3 regions of the Obesumbacterium proteus genome follow, and region 3 is predicted to be linked to each of the others. Evidence: predicted binding sites of a transcription regulator. Region 3 holds the regulator's gene; each other region holds the start of a gene.
What was found. Region 3 encodes Fur, which represses iron uptake genes when iron is present. Its sites were predicted from a motif close to ATAATAATGAGAACNACTATCAA; they were not measured.
Positions count from the first base shown of each region.

Region 1: the regulator Fur is predicted to act here: its motif matches at 2,343-2,365, upstream of feoA (ferrous iron transporter A).
Region 2: the regulator Fur is predicted to act here: its motif matches at 2,712-2,734, upstream of fhuF (siderophore-iron reductase FhuF).

Region 1 is NZ_CP014608.1:1,002,648-1,007,139, reverse strand. It holds gene DSM2777_RS04785 (Tex family protein) at 1-1,830, shown strand, start outside; gene feoA (ferrous iron transporter A) at 2,522-2,806, shown strand; gene feoB (Fe(2+) transporter permease subunit FeoB) at 2,921-4,492, shown strand, end outside.
Region 2 is NZ_CP014608.1:4,734,375-4,738,866, reverse strand. It holds gene DSM2777_RS22145 (TonB-dependent siderophore receptor) at 1-1,042, opposite strand, end outside; gene DSM2777_RS22140 (DUF805 domain-containing protein) at 1,379-1,753, opposite strand; gene fhuF (siderophore-iron reductase FhuF) at 1,887-2,678, opposite strand; gene DSM2777_RS22130 (GGDEF domain-containing protein) at 2,994-4,013, opposite strand; gene DSM2777_RS22125 (DUF1435 family protein) at 4,350-4,492, shown strand, end outside.
Region 3 is NZ_CP014608.1:2,476,533-2,481,024, forward strand. It holds gene DSM2777_RS11815 (beta-N-acetylhexosaminidase) at 1-2,306, shown strand, start outside; gene fur (ferric iron uptake transcriptional regulator) at 2,577-3,026, opposite strand; gene fldA (flavodoxin FldA) at 3,346-3,873, opposite strand; gene ybfE (LexA regulated protein) at 3,995-4,270, opposite strand.

The DNA of each region.
Region 1 (4,492 bases), 1.5 Mb from region 3:
TCTGAGGATGCCGCACTGCTGGCTAAAGTGCGTAACTACCTCTGGAAAAATGCTCATCTGGTTTCCAAAGTGATTGAAGGCAAAGAGGAAGAGGGTGCAAAATTCCGTGACTACTTCGATCATCACGAGCCGATTGCCAATGTCCCTTCTCACCGCGCACTGGCCATGTTCCGCGGCCGCAACGAGGGAGTATTACAACTCTCCCTGAACGCCGATCCTCAGTTTGAACAAGCCCCACGCGAAAGCTATTGCGAACAAATCATTATCGATCATTTAGGTTTACGCCTAAACAATGCACCGGCTGATGCTTGGCGCAAAGCGGTGGTGAACTGGACTTGGCGTATCAAAGTGTTGCTGCATCTTGAAACTGAGCTAATGGGCACCTTGCGCGAACGTGCCGAAGATGAAGCCATTAACGTTTTCGCCCGCAATATGCACGACCTGCTTATGGCTGCTCCGGCAGGTATGCGAGCAACGATGGGCCTCGATCCCGGTTTACGTACTGGCGTTAAAGTGGCCGTAGTCGATGGCACAGGTAAACTCGTCGCAACAGACACCATCTATCCACACACCGGACAGGCCGCAAAAGCCGCCGCCTCAGTGGCAGCGCTGTGTATCAAACACAACGTGGAACTGGTGGCGATTGGTAATGGCACCGCATCTCGCGAAACTGAGCGCTTCTATTTAGATGTTCAGCGTCAGTTCCCTGAGGTCAAAGGCCAAAAAGTTATCGTCAGCGAAGCAGGCGCATCCGTTTATTCAGCGTCTGAGCTCGCGGCGCAAGAGTTCCCAGACTTGGACGTGTCGATTCGCGGAGCGGTATCTATCGCACGCCGTCTGCAAGATCCACTGGCTGAGCTGGTGAAAATCGATCCGAAATCAATCGGGGTCGGCCAGTATCAGCACGACGTTAGCCAAACCCAGCTGGCACGAAAACTTGATGCCGTCGTAGAAGACTGCGTGAACGCCGTTGGCGTCGATCTCAACACCGCATCAGTTCCGCTGTTGGCTCGCGTTGCAGGGCTCACTCGTTTGATGGCGCAAAATATCGTCGGATGGCGTGACGAAAATGGCCGTTTCAGCAACCGTGAACAGCTGTTGAAAGTCAGCCGCTTAGGCCCTAAAGCGTTCGAGCAATGTGCTGGCTTCCTGCGTATTAACCACGGTGACAATCCGCTGGATGCATCAACCGTTCACCCGGAAGCCTATCCTATCGTTGAACGTATTTTGGCAGCCACACGCCAAAGTCTACAGGAGTTGATGGGCAATCCAACGGAGCTGCGCGGCCTGAAGGCTAGCGAGTTTACCGACGAGCGTTTTGGTGTGCCAACGGTCACCGACATCATCAAGGAACTGGAAAAACCAGGACGCGATCCGCGCCCTGAGTTCAAAACCGCGACCTTTGCCGACGGCGTTGAAACCATGAACGACCTACAACTGGGTATGATTCTGGAAGGCTCAGTCACCAACGTCACCAACTTTGGTGCCTTTGTTGATATCGGCGTTCACCAAGATGGCTTGGTGCATATTTCTTCACTGGCAGATAAGTTTGTCGACGATCCGCATAAAGTCGTGAAAGCTGGCGACATTGTTAAGGTCAAAGTGATGGAAGTCGATTTGCAGCGTAAACGTATTGCATTGACGATGCGTTTGGACGAACAACCGGGCGAAAGCGGTTCTCGTCGCAGCAGCACAGAACGCACGCCAGATCGTCAACGTCCGGCGAACAATCAGGCTCGCCAAGCGAGAAATGACAAAAAACCAGACAGCGGTAATAACAGCGCAATGGGCGACGCGCTGGCCGCCGCCTTTGGCAAAATGAAGCGCTAACCGCGCAATAAGCCAATCTCCTTTCCCTTGCCATTATTGCGAGGGAAAGTGAGATGCATCACAATTTACAAATCTAAATGAGTATTCATTGCAATTACGCACGCAGAGCGCAAATGCATATGTATATACATTGAAAATAAATAGTTAATGGATTTATTTTTACAGCGTAATTTTTAACACCGTTAATATTTCGAAACTCAGTTTTATTAACACACAAATATTCCCGCCACGCAGTTAAACCGCCATTATTAATTCTTAACTAACTGCTTACCCTTACTTTTGCTATTGATTCCATCAAATATATTGAATATATGGTCTTGATATCGTCTTATTTCAAACGCATAAATCATGAAAATAAGAACAAATCCTTAACCGTTTTAACCAATGATTCTCATTTGCGATAGCTGAAAAATAGTGCTAAAACGGCATAATAAGGACCGAATCATAGTTGAAACGCCGAGAGAGCTGGAAACACACTTCAGTATGAGCTCGGCGGTTTTTGTTCTGTGATTATAATAATAATTCTCAATATTATTATTTTACGCATTCTCCGTTGCCAACTTGCATCACCTATCTAGAATGCACGGCGCTATCGCCAAGGATAAAGATAATCCGGTTCTCCTGTCTGACCTATAAGCTTCAGACCCGAGTGTTTCCTCGTAGCAAATTACCGAATGTAAGAAGGTTTTTTATGCATCAGCTTCTTCCGGGCCACCAATATAAAATCATTGGCTTCTCGCCTTTAATTAGCCCTGCCTATCGTCAGAAATTACTTTCTCTGGGTTTTTTGCCTGGTTCTCCATTTAGCGTGGTACGTATTGCACCGCTAGGCGATCCCATTGAAGTGAAATCTCGTCGCGTCAGCCTTGTGCTGCGTAAAAAAGATCTGGAGTTATTGATGATTGAGCCAATCGCTCAGGTGGACGCCAATCAGGCTAACGTCATTGCCTCACAGATCACCGCCAACGGCGCATAACAAAACGATTCATTTTGCTGCTGACTTTTTACCCGCAGCCATTTTTAGGGATGGCGACATTACGGCCTGTGGCCTTGTCGTCGACTACAAACTCTTCTCATACAATGTTGGATTATGAAACAGCTCACCATCGGGTTAATTGGTAACCCCAACTCGGGAAAAACCACGTTGTTCAACCAGCTTACGGGCGCTCGCCAGCGCGTAGGTAACTGGGCTGGCGTCACCGTGGAGCGCAAGGAAGGCCATTTTTCTACCCTAGAAAATCAGGTCAAACTGGTGGATCTACCAGGGACTTACTCCCTGACCACGATTTCTGAGCAAACGTCGCTGGACGAGCAGATTGCTTGCCACTATATCCTGAGCGGCGACGCTGATTTAATCATCAACGTGGTTGATGCATCTAACCTAGAGCGCAACCTCTATCTGACACTGCAGCTGCTTGAGCTGGGTATTCCATGCATCATCGCACTGAATATGCTGGATATTGCTCGCAGCCAGAAAATTGATATTGATATCGATGCGCTGTCCAAGCGCCTTGGTTGCCCGGTCATTCCTTTAGTATCGACGCGTGCCAACGGTATTGCTGAGCTGAAAAAAGCCATTGATTTGCCTCCTACCTGCGCCGTTGAAGCATTGGTTGAATACCCGCCGCTGCTGTTGGGTCAGGTTGATCGTCTGTCTCAGGCCATGCCGGATACGCTTGCCGTTCAGCAACGTCGCTGGTTAGCGCTGCAACTGCTCGAAGGGGATATCTATAGCTCCACTCGCGCCAGCAATGCGTTGAAAATCCTGCCAGAAGTTCAGGAAACGCTAAAGCGTACCCTTAACGAAGATCCGGCGCTGATCATTGCTGACTCACGCTATAAAAGTATCACCGACATCTGTGATTCTGTGAGCAACACGGCCACCGCACTGCCGAATATTTTGACGGAAAAACTGGACCGCATCATTCTTAACCGCTGGCTGGGAATACCTATTTTTCTGCTGGTGATGTATGTGATGTTCGTTCTGGCGATCAACATCGGTGGCGCACTTCAGCCGCTGTTTGATGTGGGTTCATCAACCATCTTTATTCAGGGTTTGCAATGGGTTGGCTACACCTTGCACTTCCCAGAATGGCTAACCATTTTCCTTGCACAAGGGATCGGTGGCGGTATTAACACCGTGCTGCCGCTCGTGCCACAAATCGGCATGATGTACCTATTCCTCTCCTTCCTTGAGGATTCCGGTTACATGGCGCGTGCCGCCTTCGTGGTTGACCGCATGATGCAGGCGTTGGGCTTACCGGGTAAATCATTCGTGCCGTTAATCGTTGGCTTCGGCTGCAACGTGCCTTCCGTTATGGGTGCTCGTACTCTGGATGCGCCTCGTGAACGTTTAATCACCGTATTGATGGCGCCGTTCATGTCCTGCGGGGCACGCTTGGCCATCTTTGCCGTCTTCTCTGCCGCATTCTTTGGTCAGGGCGGCGCACTGGTCGTCTTCTCGCTGTATATGCTCGGTATCGTGATGGCGATTCTGACCGGACTGATGCTCAAACACACGATCATGCGTGGCGAAGCCTCGCCGTTCGTGATGGAACTGCCGGTTTATCACGTACCACACCTGAAAAGCCTGCTACTGCAAACTTGGCAGCGCCTGAAAGGCTTCGTGATGCGCGCCGGTAAAGTCATCATCATCGTCAGT
Region 2 (4,492 bases), 2.3 Mb from region 3:
GACCGAGAGTGCGGCCATCATCAGCAAGACCGGTGCTGTAGGTGTTTTCCTGATAGGCCGTAATGTGCATAAAGCGGGCTTTCTGCGTGAAAGACCACTCATCGCTGAAGCGGTGATCGAACTGGTAGCCGACAGACTCTTGTTTACGCTTATAGGCTTCCCAATTGTGATCGCCCAGATAAACGTCAGTTGGCAGTTTGCCGTAAGGAGAATACTTGAAGGTGCCTTCGCCTGGCAGAGAGGTATAAACGCCGGCATTAGGATCGTTTTGGAAGAAAGCTTGTACCAACAGGCTATTGTTATCGTCGATATCCCAACGTAGAGAAGGGGCTAACAGATAGCGTTCATTTTTGGAACCTTCGGCTTGCCCATCAACGGCACCGGCTAAGCCCACAAAGCGGTAGCTAACGTCGCTGTCGCCAATTTGACCGGTAGAGTCGATTTTCCCTTCGCGACGATTATCACTGCCGGTATCGAATTCTACATCGGTATTTTGGTTTTTCTGTGGTTTCTTACTGATCATGTTGACGATACCGCCGGGTGAGGCGTTACCGTATAAAACTGATGCGGGGCCTTTCATAACTTCGATACGATCGAGCATGTAGGTATCAACTTGGCCTTGAATGTTCCATTCGTTGTAAGGCAGTTGTAGGCCGTCGAGATAGTTTTCGCTGTTTTTGAATCCGCGAATGGTGAATTCATCAAAACGAGTGATCGCGCCACCACGGTTTTCAGTGGTTACGCCCGATACGTAGCGCAAAGCTTCGTTCAGTGAGCTGATACCGCGCTCATCAAGCTCTTGGCCTTCAACGGTGTTGATGGTTTGCGGAGTATCCTGCGCGGTCAGATCGGATTTGGTGCCGGTGTTTTCGTAGCTTCCCAGAGGTGGGAGACTGGATTTGGCGCTGACAACGATTTTGTCTTCATTGTTTGGTGCTGCGGCATCAGTTGCTGTATCCGCAAAGGCGCTCAAAGGGAATACCAAACAACCGATTGGCAATGCCGCTTTCAGCGAAGAGTTAATAAACGCTTTGTATTTCATCTAATTATCCCTGCTTGAAAAAGCACGAAGATCTAATAATTAATTGTGAGCAATCTGGTCATCGCCGGATGTTAACCAGTCAATGACATCGCTTTATCAAATGCGATACAGAATGATAATTATTCTCGTTAGCTTTGGTAGCTTTTCTTCGAGCTGATGAGGGAAAACTATTTTTCTTTGTGATCTTCATCACGAATTAATAAGGAATGTTGAAGAATAACCATAAATAACTCAATGAAATTAATCGAGTAATGGTTATTAACAGATGAGGTATTAATTCTATTTATATATAAGGCAGTCTAACCCACCGATGGGTGGGTTAGTGGTGATGCGATCTTATTGAATGATGCCAGCAGGTTGCTCAGCTTTTGGGTCTGCGCCATAACGGTTCGCGCCCGTGGTTCCTGCTTTGCAGAGATAGATCAGTAGAATGATTGGTCCAACTAAAGGAATGAAGCTAACAAAGTAAAACCAGCCAGAATGCTCAGTGTCATGCAATCTTCTGGCTGTGAGCGCCATACTAGGGATGACAACCGCAAGTACATACAAGATCAGGATAACGTTTATGATAGCGCTGCCTGATATGAGTGCTAGTGCAAATATGATCCCGCACACGATGCCGTTGATAAGGCCAAACATCCAATATTCTTTGCGGCGGGCCCGACCATTAAAGTTAGCGTAATCTTTTAATGCCTTGATATACCAATTCATTGAAAACATATCCTTTGTTTTTAAGTCGCACAAGGATACGTAATGGAGGGGGAGTTCTTCTGACGCCGATCAAGAAAGCTATTACTTGATTTAGTAGTAATAGATAAGAATGTTTTAAGTTGACTCCGTCTTTCTAACCCAGCGTGAGCGGGCAATCACCGCACTCTTTCATCTTAGGCAGCTTATAGCGTTGGCAGCAGGTACGGCGCTGGATAGTGCCGTTACGCATTAGTACGGTGCGATAGAGTGGGTTATCTTGGCCATCGGGGAAAGAGGCAGAGAAAAAGAGAGCTTGTTCAAGCTGTGAGAAAAGCGCATCGCCAAGCAAGGGGCGTAATTCCCCTAAATACCAATGCATCACATAGCCAATATTGCTCCACATCAGCTTGGCGTTCAAAACACCTTGGCGGGCAATCGCGTTTACCGCTGGGATCAGATGACGCTCAACCAAGGACACCATACGCTGTAGCGGAGTGCTGTTACGGGCATCTCCTGCCATTAACTGCGGATAATAGATAAATGCCTCAGGGCGCCCGCTTTCATGAAAACGAACTTTGAACTGCCGAATATGCGGGTCGAGAGGCGCTGATTGCTGGAGCAGCAACAGCATCATCGGGGGCACCAATAAACCAAAATACCATTGCGCCCACAGGGATTCTAACGGTTTGGCTTCCGGCGTTTTGTCGGGGTATTCAGCGTAGTGTTCTTGCTGATAGCTTGCCATGAGCTTGGCGTAGGTTTCTGCGGCTGACCACTGCATAGCGGATAAATCGTGGTTAGCAGCGGATTCATCAATCAGAAACGTGGTGAGAAAATGAGGGTAGTGTTGGCTAAAAAGCGCAGTCAGCTCTTCCGCTTCTGGCGGAAAAGCAGGAAAGACGGCTGGAAAGTAGGCATCAAACTCAGTCAGCGCAGTTATCTTCACCACAACACCCTAGAGATTAAGTATCAAAACGCAATAGTACTGATAACTATTATCAATCGCAAGATGGTGATTGAACGAAATGTGTCATAGCGTCCAATTGGGTGAAATCGCAAATCGATAGTGATGACGAAGCTAGATGAATGACATCAACATCGTGGACGCCATAAGATAGGCAAGTAAGGAAAGGTGAGTTACGGTGCGGGACTATATTTTTTATAATAATTTATATTTTAACCAACCTATCTACCGATCGCGGATAGGCTGTGCTTAGCTAGATAGAAAATATTTTCCTATCTAGCAGATTATAAAAAGAAATTAGGTTTCTTTTTGCAATAAAACTCTATTACGACCTTTCTGCTTTGATATGTACAGCGCCTGATCGGCACGCGTTATGGCATTTTCCAAATTATTGCCGTACATCTCAGAAAGCCCCGCTGAAATTGTTACCACGTTGCTTCCATTTGGCTGGTATTCATTGATTAACGCCAACTGTTCTACGTGCAAACGAATATGCTCGCATATTTGTATTGCGAGGCTTTCAGACGCATCACGTAAAATAAGTAAAAACTCCTCGCCACCATAACGAATAGCCAAATCTCTGGTACGAACGGCTTCTTTGATAATTTGAGCAATGCTTTTTAGCGCTATATCGCCGTATTGATGACCGTAGTGATCGTTATAGAGTTTAAAGAAATCAATATCTAACATGACGACAAAATGTTTATGCTCAGTGTCGCAATCGCTGCCCATATGATGGAATTGAAACTCAAGACCACGGCGGTTAAGCAACGTGGTAAGGGGGTCAATCATGCTGAGATCGCTGAAGCGCGCTCTGTCTTGTTCTAGTTGAGTGACCAACCTACGTGTAAATGCCTCACGCCGCCGCGTCATTGCGTGGTGCAATGACAGTGCGATGATCGGTAATGTTAGAACGAATAAAATGCGCGTCATATTGTGGAAGTCTTCCAGCACAATAACGGTCATTGCGACGGGAACGGCATTAAGGCAGAACGCTAATAAGTTGTCAGAAAGCGTGACGGCAGCAATAAAGAATATGCTGAACAGATTGATCAATAAAAATTCATGGCTGTTGGCATCAACATGCTGATATTTAGCAGCTATATGAAAAGACCACAGCAATCCTAGCAATAGCGACGCGACGTTGAGCTTCAGCAGATATTTGTCGCGATGCCATATCAATGAGAAGGCTGAAAATAGGCAAAAGACAAAAACGCCAATTCCCGCAAGCGTATATGGCGGGTCTGTCTGTAATGGATTGAGCAGCGCATAAAACGATGTAGCTCCATTTAACAGGATAAATAGCAGAAATGTCATATGGCTTTTGCTATTTAATAGGTCGTCGTAGTTTTTTGCGTTCATTAAATAAGGCTCGTGACTGTCAATATCGCTCAAATAAAAATAAAAAATGGCATAGATAAGTTAGCTGTTAGACAAGAATTTTCTTAGGGATGTCTGATGTGGCGATAAAACTAACAGCTTTGATCTAAGATGTCATGCGCTTGTAATCAATGTGGGTTATATCGTCATTTTTTGAGTAAAAATCGGACAATGGCTTCACGGCAGCTGCCTCTTTTATGCCTTTACACATACATAATTCATGGGTGAAACGGTTTATGACTCGGTATATGATATTGGGAATTATTATCATCTATGGTGCGGATTATGCTGATTGCTGCGATGGCGTTTCTGGTGGTGTGGGGGATAAGTTTATGGGCGTGTAAATCTCTCAGCGGGATTTGGGGGATAACCTTGCCAACGTTAGTGCTCCCGATGCTGATTGTTTCCAATCTCAA
Region 3 (4,492 bases):
TTACTGCCGGTCAATCGGTGGAAATTCCTCTGATTGGTGAATACTGGCAGTTGTTTGAAAGTGACATTATGCCGCGTTGGTACGTCACTTCTCAGGATGCTAAGCCTAAAGTGATTGCCAGCACCGATACGGAAGATTTGCGCCAGTTTGTGACGCCGTTTGCGGGCGATCTGTGGAAGCGTACCAAAGACGACAAAAATGTTCTGATGGTGCCTGAAACCCGCTTCGACAAAAACGCCGATGTGAAAGAACTGCCAGCGCAGAGCCTGCGTGGCCAAATTATGCCAACGCCGATGGAAGTAAAAATCCATCAGCAGGACGTTGACCTCAGCAAAGGCGTCGCGCTGGATCTTACCGTTCTGAACAACGCCACGGCAGAAGCCGCGCAGCAGCGTTTCGCCTTGTTAGGTGTGAAAAGCGATGCCAAAGGCTACCCAATCAAAACGGCGATTGCGGTTAATAACTTCAAAGGCGATTTAGCGGTTCCAGGGGCTTACGAGCTGATGATTGGGCCGAAGGGCGCAGAAGTTATTGGTTACGATCAGGCTGGCGTATTCTACGGCTTACAGTCCATTCTTTCGCTGGTGCCAAGCGATGGCAGCATGAAGATTGCAACCTTAGATGCGAAAGACGCGCCGCGTTTCCAATACCGTGGCATTTTCTTGGACATCGGGCGTAACTTCCATTCCAAAGAAGCGGTACACCGTCTGCTAGATCAGATGGCGGCGTATAAGATGAACAAATTCCACTTCCATCTGACCGACGATGAAGGCTGGCGTATTGAGATCCCCGGTCTGCCAGAGCTTATCGATGTGGGCTCAAAACGCTGTCACGACCTGAGCGAAAAAGAGTGCCTGCTACCACAGCTAGGTTCTGGGCCTGATGCTAACAATAATGGCACTGGCCATCTGACCCGCGCCGAATATATCGATATCGTGAAATATGCTCAGGCGCGTCAGATTGAAGTGATCCCTGAAATCGATATGCCTGCGCATGCGCGTGCCGCTGTGATTTCAATGGAAGCGCGTTATGACAAACTGAAAGCCGCTGGTGACGAGAAGGGCGCTAACGAATTCCGTTTGGTTGATCCAACGGATACGTCAAACACCACGTCTGTGCAGTTCTACGATCGTAAGAGCTATTTGAACCCATGCTTAGATTCTTCTAAGCGCTTTGTCGATAAAGTGATTGGCGAAGTAGCGCAGATGCACAAAGAGGCGGGGCAGCCGTTAACCACGTGGCACTTCGGCGGTGATGAAGCTAAAAACATCCGCTTAGGGCCGGGTTATCAGGATAAGAATGGCAAGATTGAGCCGGGTAAAGGCATTATCGATCAAAGCAAAGAAGATAAACCATGGGCGCAGTCTCAGGTTTGTCAGACCCTAATCAAGAGCGGCAAAGTGGAAGATATGGAACATCTCCCAAGCCACTTTGCGATTGAAGTTAGCCAGATCGTCAATAAGCACGGCATTGAAAAAATGCAGGCGTGGCAGGATGGTCTGAAAGATGCCAAAGATGCGAAGGCATTTGCCACCAAGCGCGTGGGCGTCAACTTCTGGGATACGCTCTATTGGGGCGGTTTTGATACCGTCAACGACTGGGCGAACAAAGGCTACGAAGTAACGGTTTCTAACCCAGACTACGTCTACATGGATTTCCCGTATGAGGTGAATCCACAGGAAAATGGCTACTACTGGGGAACTCGCTTTAACGATGAGCGTAAGATCTTCAGCTTCGCGCCAGACAACATGCCACAGAACGCGGAAACTTCCGTAGACCGTGACGGCAATTTCTTTACCGCGAAAAGCGATAAGCCATGGCCGGGCGTTTATGGACTCTCAGCGCAGCTGTGGAGTGAAACTACGCGCACTGACGAAATGATGGAGTATAAAATCTATCCTCGCGTTATGACGGTGGCGGAGCGTGGATGGCATCGCGCGGGCTGGGAGCAGGACTACAAAGCGGGCCGCGAATATAAAGGCGGTGAAACCAATCTGGTAGATAAAAAATCTCTGCTGAGCGATTGGCAGCGCTTTGCAAACCTGATGGGGCAGCGTGAGCTGGCGAAAATGGATAAAGCCGGTGTGGAATATCGCCTGCCGGTTCCTGGGGCAAAAGTCGTGGGCGGGAAATTGGAAGCCAACATTGCGCTGCCAGGGCTGGGGATTGAATACTCCGTAGACGGCGGCAAGCAGTGGCAGCGTTATGATGCTAAAGCTCAACCGACCGTTTCTGGTGACGTTCAAATTCGTTCAGTGAGCCCAGATGGTAAACGCTATAGCCGCGTAGAACCGGTACAGGCGTGATATCCAAATAGGTAAGTTCGGTATTTCCTGCCCCGGTGGGGTAGGGAATAGCGCAATAACGTATTAATGCAGTGGTTCTTAATACCGTTTCATCATCATTATTGTTGCTATGGTATCTGCCGAAGCCATATGAGTGATTTAGTTGTGAGTTGCTTAGCCCCCTGCCTGAGGGGCTTTTTTTTGTCTGTTTTTTGCCGAGAAAACGGATTCTTTGGATTTCAGGCAATAAAAAAGCGACCCTCAGGTCGCCTCATTTACACTCGCGTGTTTTTACTCTCTGCCATCGTGCAGACTTTCGTCTTCGCGGCAATCACCCTCAGCGCAGTGACCATACAGGTACAGGCTGTGGTTGGTCAGCTGGATACCATATTTTTTAGCAATTTCGTGCTGACGTTTTTCGATGGAATCGTCGCTAAACTCGATCACTTTACCGCAGTCTAAGCAGATCAGATGATCATGGTGATGCTGTTGGGTCAGTTCAAATACAGATTTTCCGCCTTCAAAATTGTGACGAGTCACAATTCCAGCCTCGTCGAACTGGTTCAGTACACGGTAAACGGTGGCTAAGCCGATTTCTTCACCCATATCGATCAGCTTCTTATACAGGTCTTCTGCGCTGACGTGATGGCAAGTTGGATCTTGCAGAACTTCCAGAATCTTAAGACGCGGAAGCGTGACTTTAAGTCCAGCCTTCTTTAAAGGAGTGTTGTTATCTGTCATTCGGATTCTGTCCCGTTACTTAGCTCGAAGACGTTTAGGATAGCCTGCATTTGCTGCCAGCGTTGCCCTAATTGTCACCGAACTGAAAATATAATTGAGATTCATTATAAAGCTGATGGCGGTAAATGGAAACCGCAGTGTGTTAACAACTTGGACGGAACTACAGGGTGGAAATAAAACGTAACACACTGACAAATATGTAACTCTGCTGGTGGCGGGGGCTAGAGCGAGAAAAATGAGTTACATAGATGTTGCAAATTGCTTTCGCCAATCGCTGAAATACCCGCTGGCTTATGCAGTCAGCGGGTTCAATTTCATGTTAGCCAGCCAGTTCAGCCAAGCTCATCTCTTCGGAGATTTGTTTCACCCACGCATCAACACGCGTTGCGGTGAGTTCAGGCTGGCGATCTTCGTCAATAGCCAAACCAACGAAGGTTTTGTCATCAACCAGCGCTTTAGACGCTTCAAAATGGTAACCCGCAGTTGGCCAGTGACCAACGATGGTCGCGCCGCGTGGCTCGATCAAATCACGGATGGTGCCCATTGCGTCGCAGAAGTACTCTGCATAGTCTTCTTGGTCGCCGCAGCCAAACAGAGCAACCAGTTTACCGTTGAAGTCGATCTCTTCCAGAGAAGGGAAGAAATCATCCCAGTCACACTGAGCTTCGCCGTAATACCATGTTGGGATGCCAAGCAGAAGAATATCGAATGCTTCGATGTCTTCTTTGCTGCTTTTGGCAATGTCATGAACTTCAGCAACGTCTTTTCCGAGTTGCTTTTGGATCATCTTAGCGATGTTTTCCGTGTTGCCCGTGTCGCTGCCAAAGAAAATGCCTACGATTGCCATGTCGCGTTTATACCTTTTATATCAAATAATTAAACTAGAATCTTGAGAAAGACCAGTACGTACTTTACGCACTATAGCACTTTAAACCGTATCGATTTGTCGTCATTGTGTGCTGGTGGCGTTAAGATTTTAAAATCTGATTGAGTAAAATTTGTTCAATCAATTCACTGCGGCTAATGTTTTGTTCTTGAGCCAAACGATTCAGCATTTCAACCGCTTCTTCGTTAATTTTTAGCTCGACGCGACGCAGTCCTTTCACTTTATCGCGGCGCAGTTGGTTGCGTTTGTTAATTCTTAGCTGTTCATCCCGAGATAACGGGTTGGTTTTCGGGCGACCCGGACGACGTTCATCTGCGAACAGATCCAGAGTCGTGCGGTCCGTTTGTTCTTTGGCCATATCAGGTAGCGGTACTACAAGGAGAATTTTGAATCTGCGTAACGAATCAGATCATGATTAACATACTAGGGCCATTCACCCTTTACCGGCACTATCCTTGAACAGCAAAACTGCCTGCCAGAATAATAGCGCGCCATAATACCCTAGCGCCCCCAGCCGCGACAATCCTTAATCTTACTTACCTCACTGATGAATGGTGTTTTTTTCTACAGTGAGGCGGCG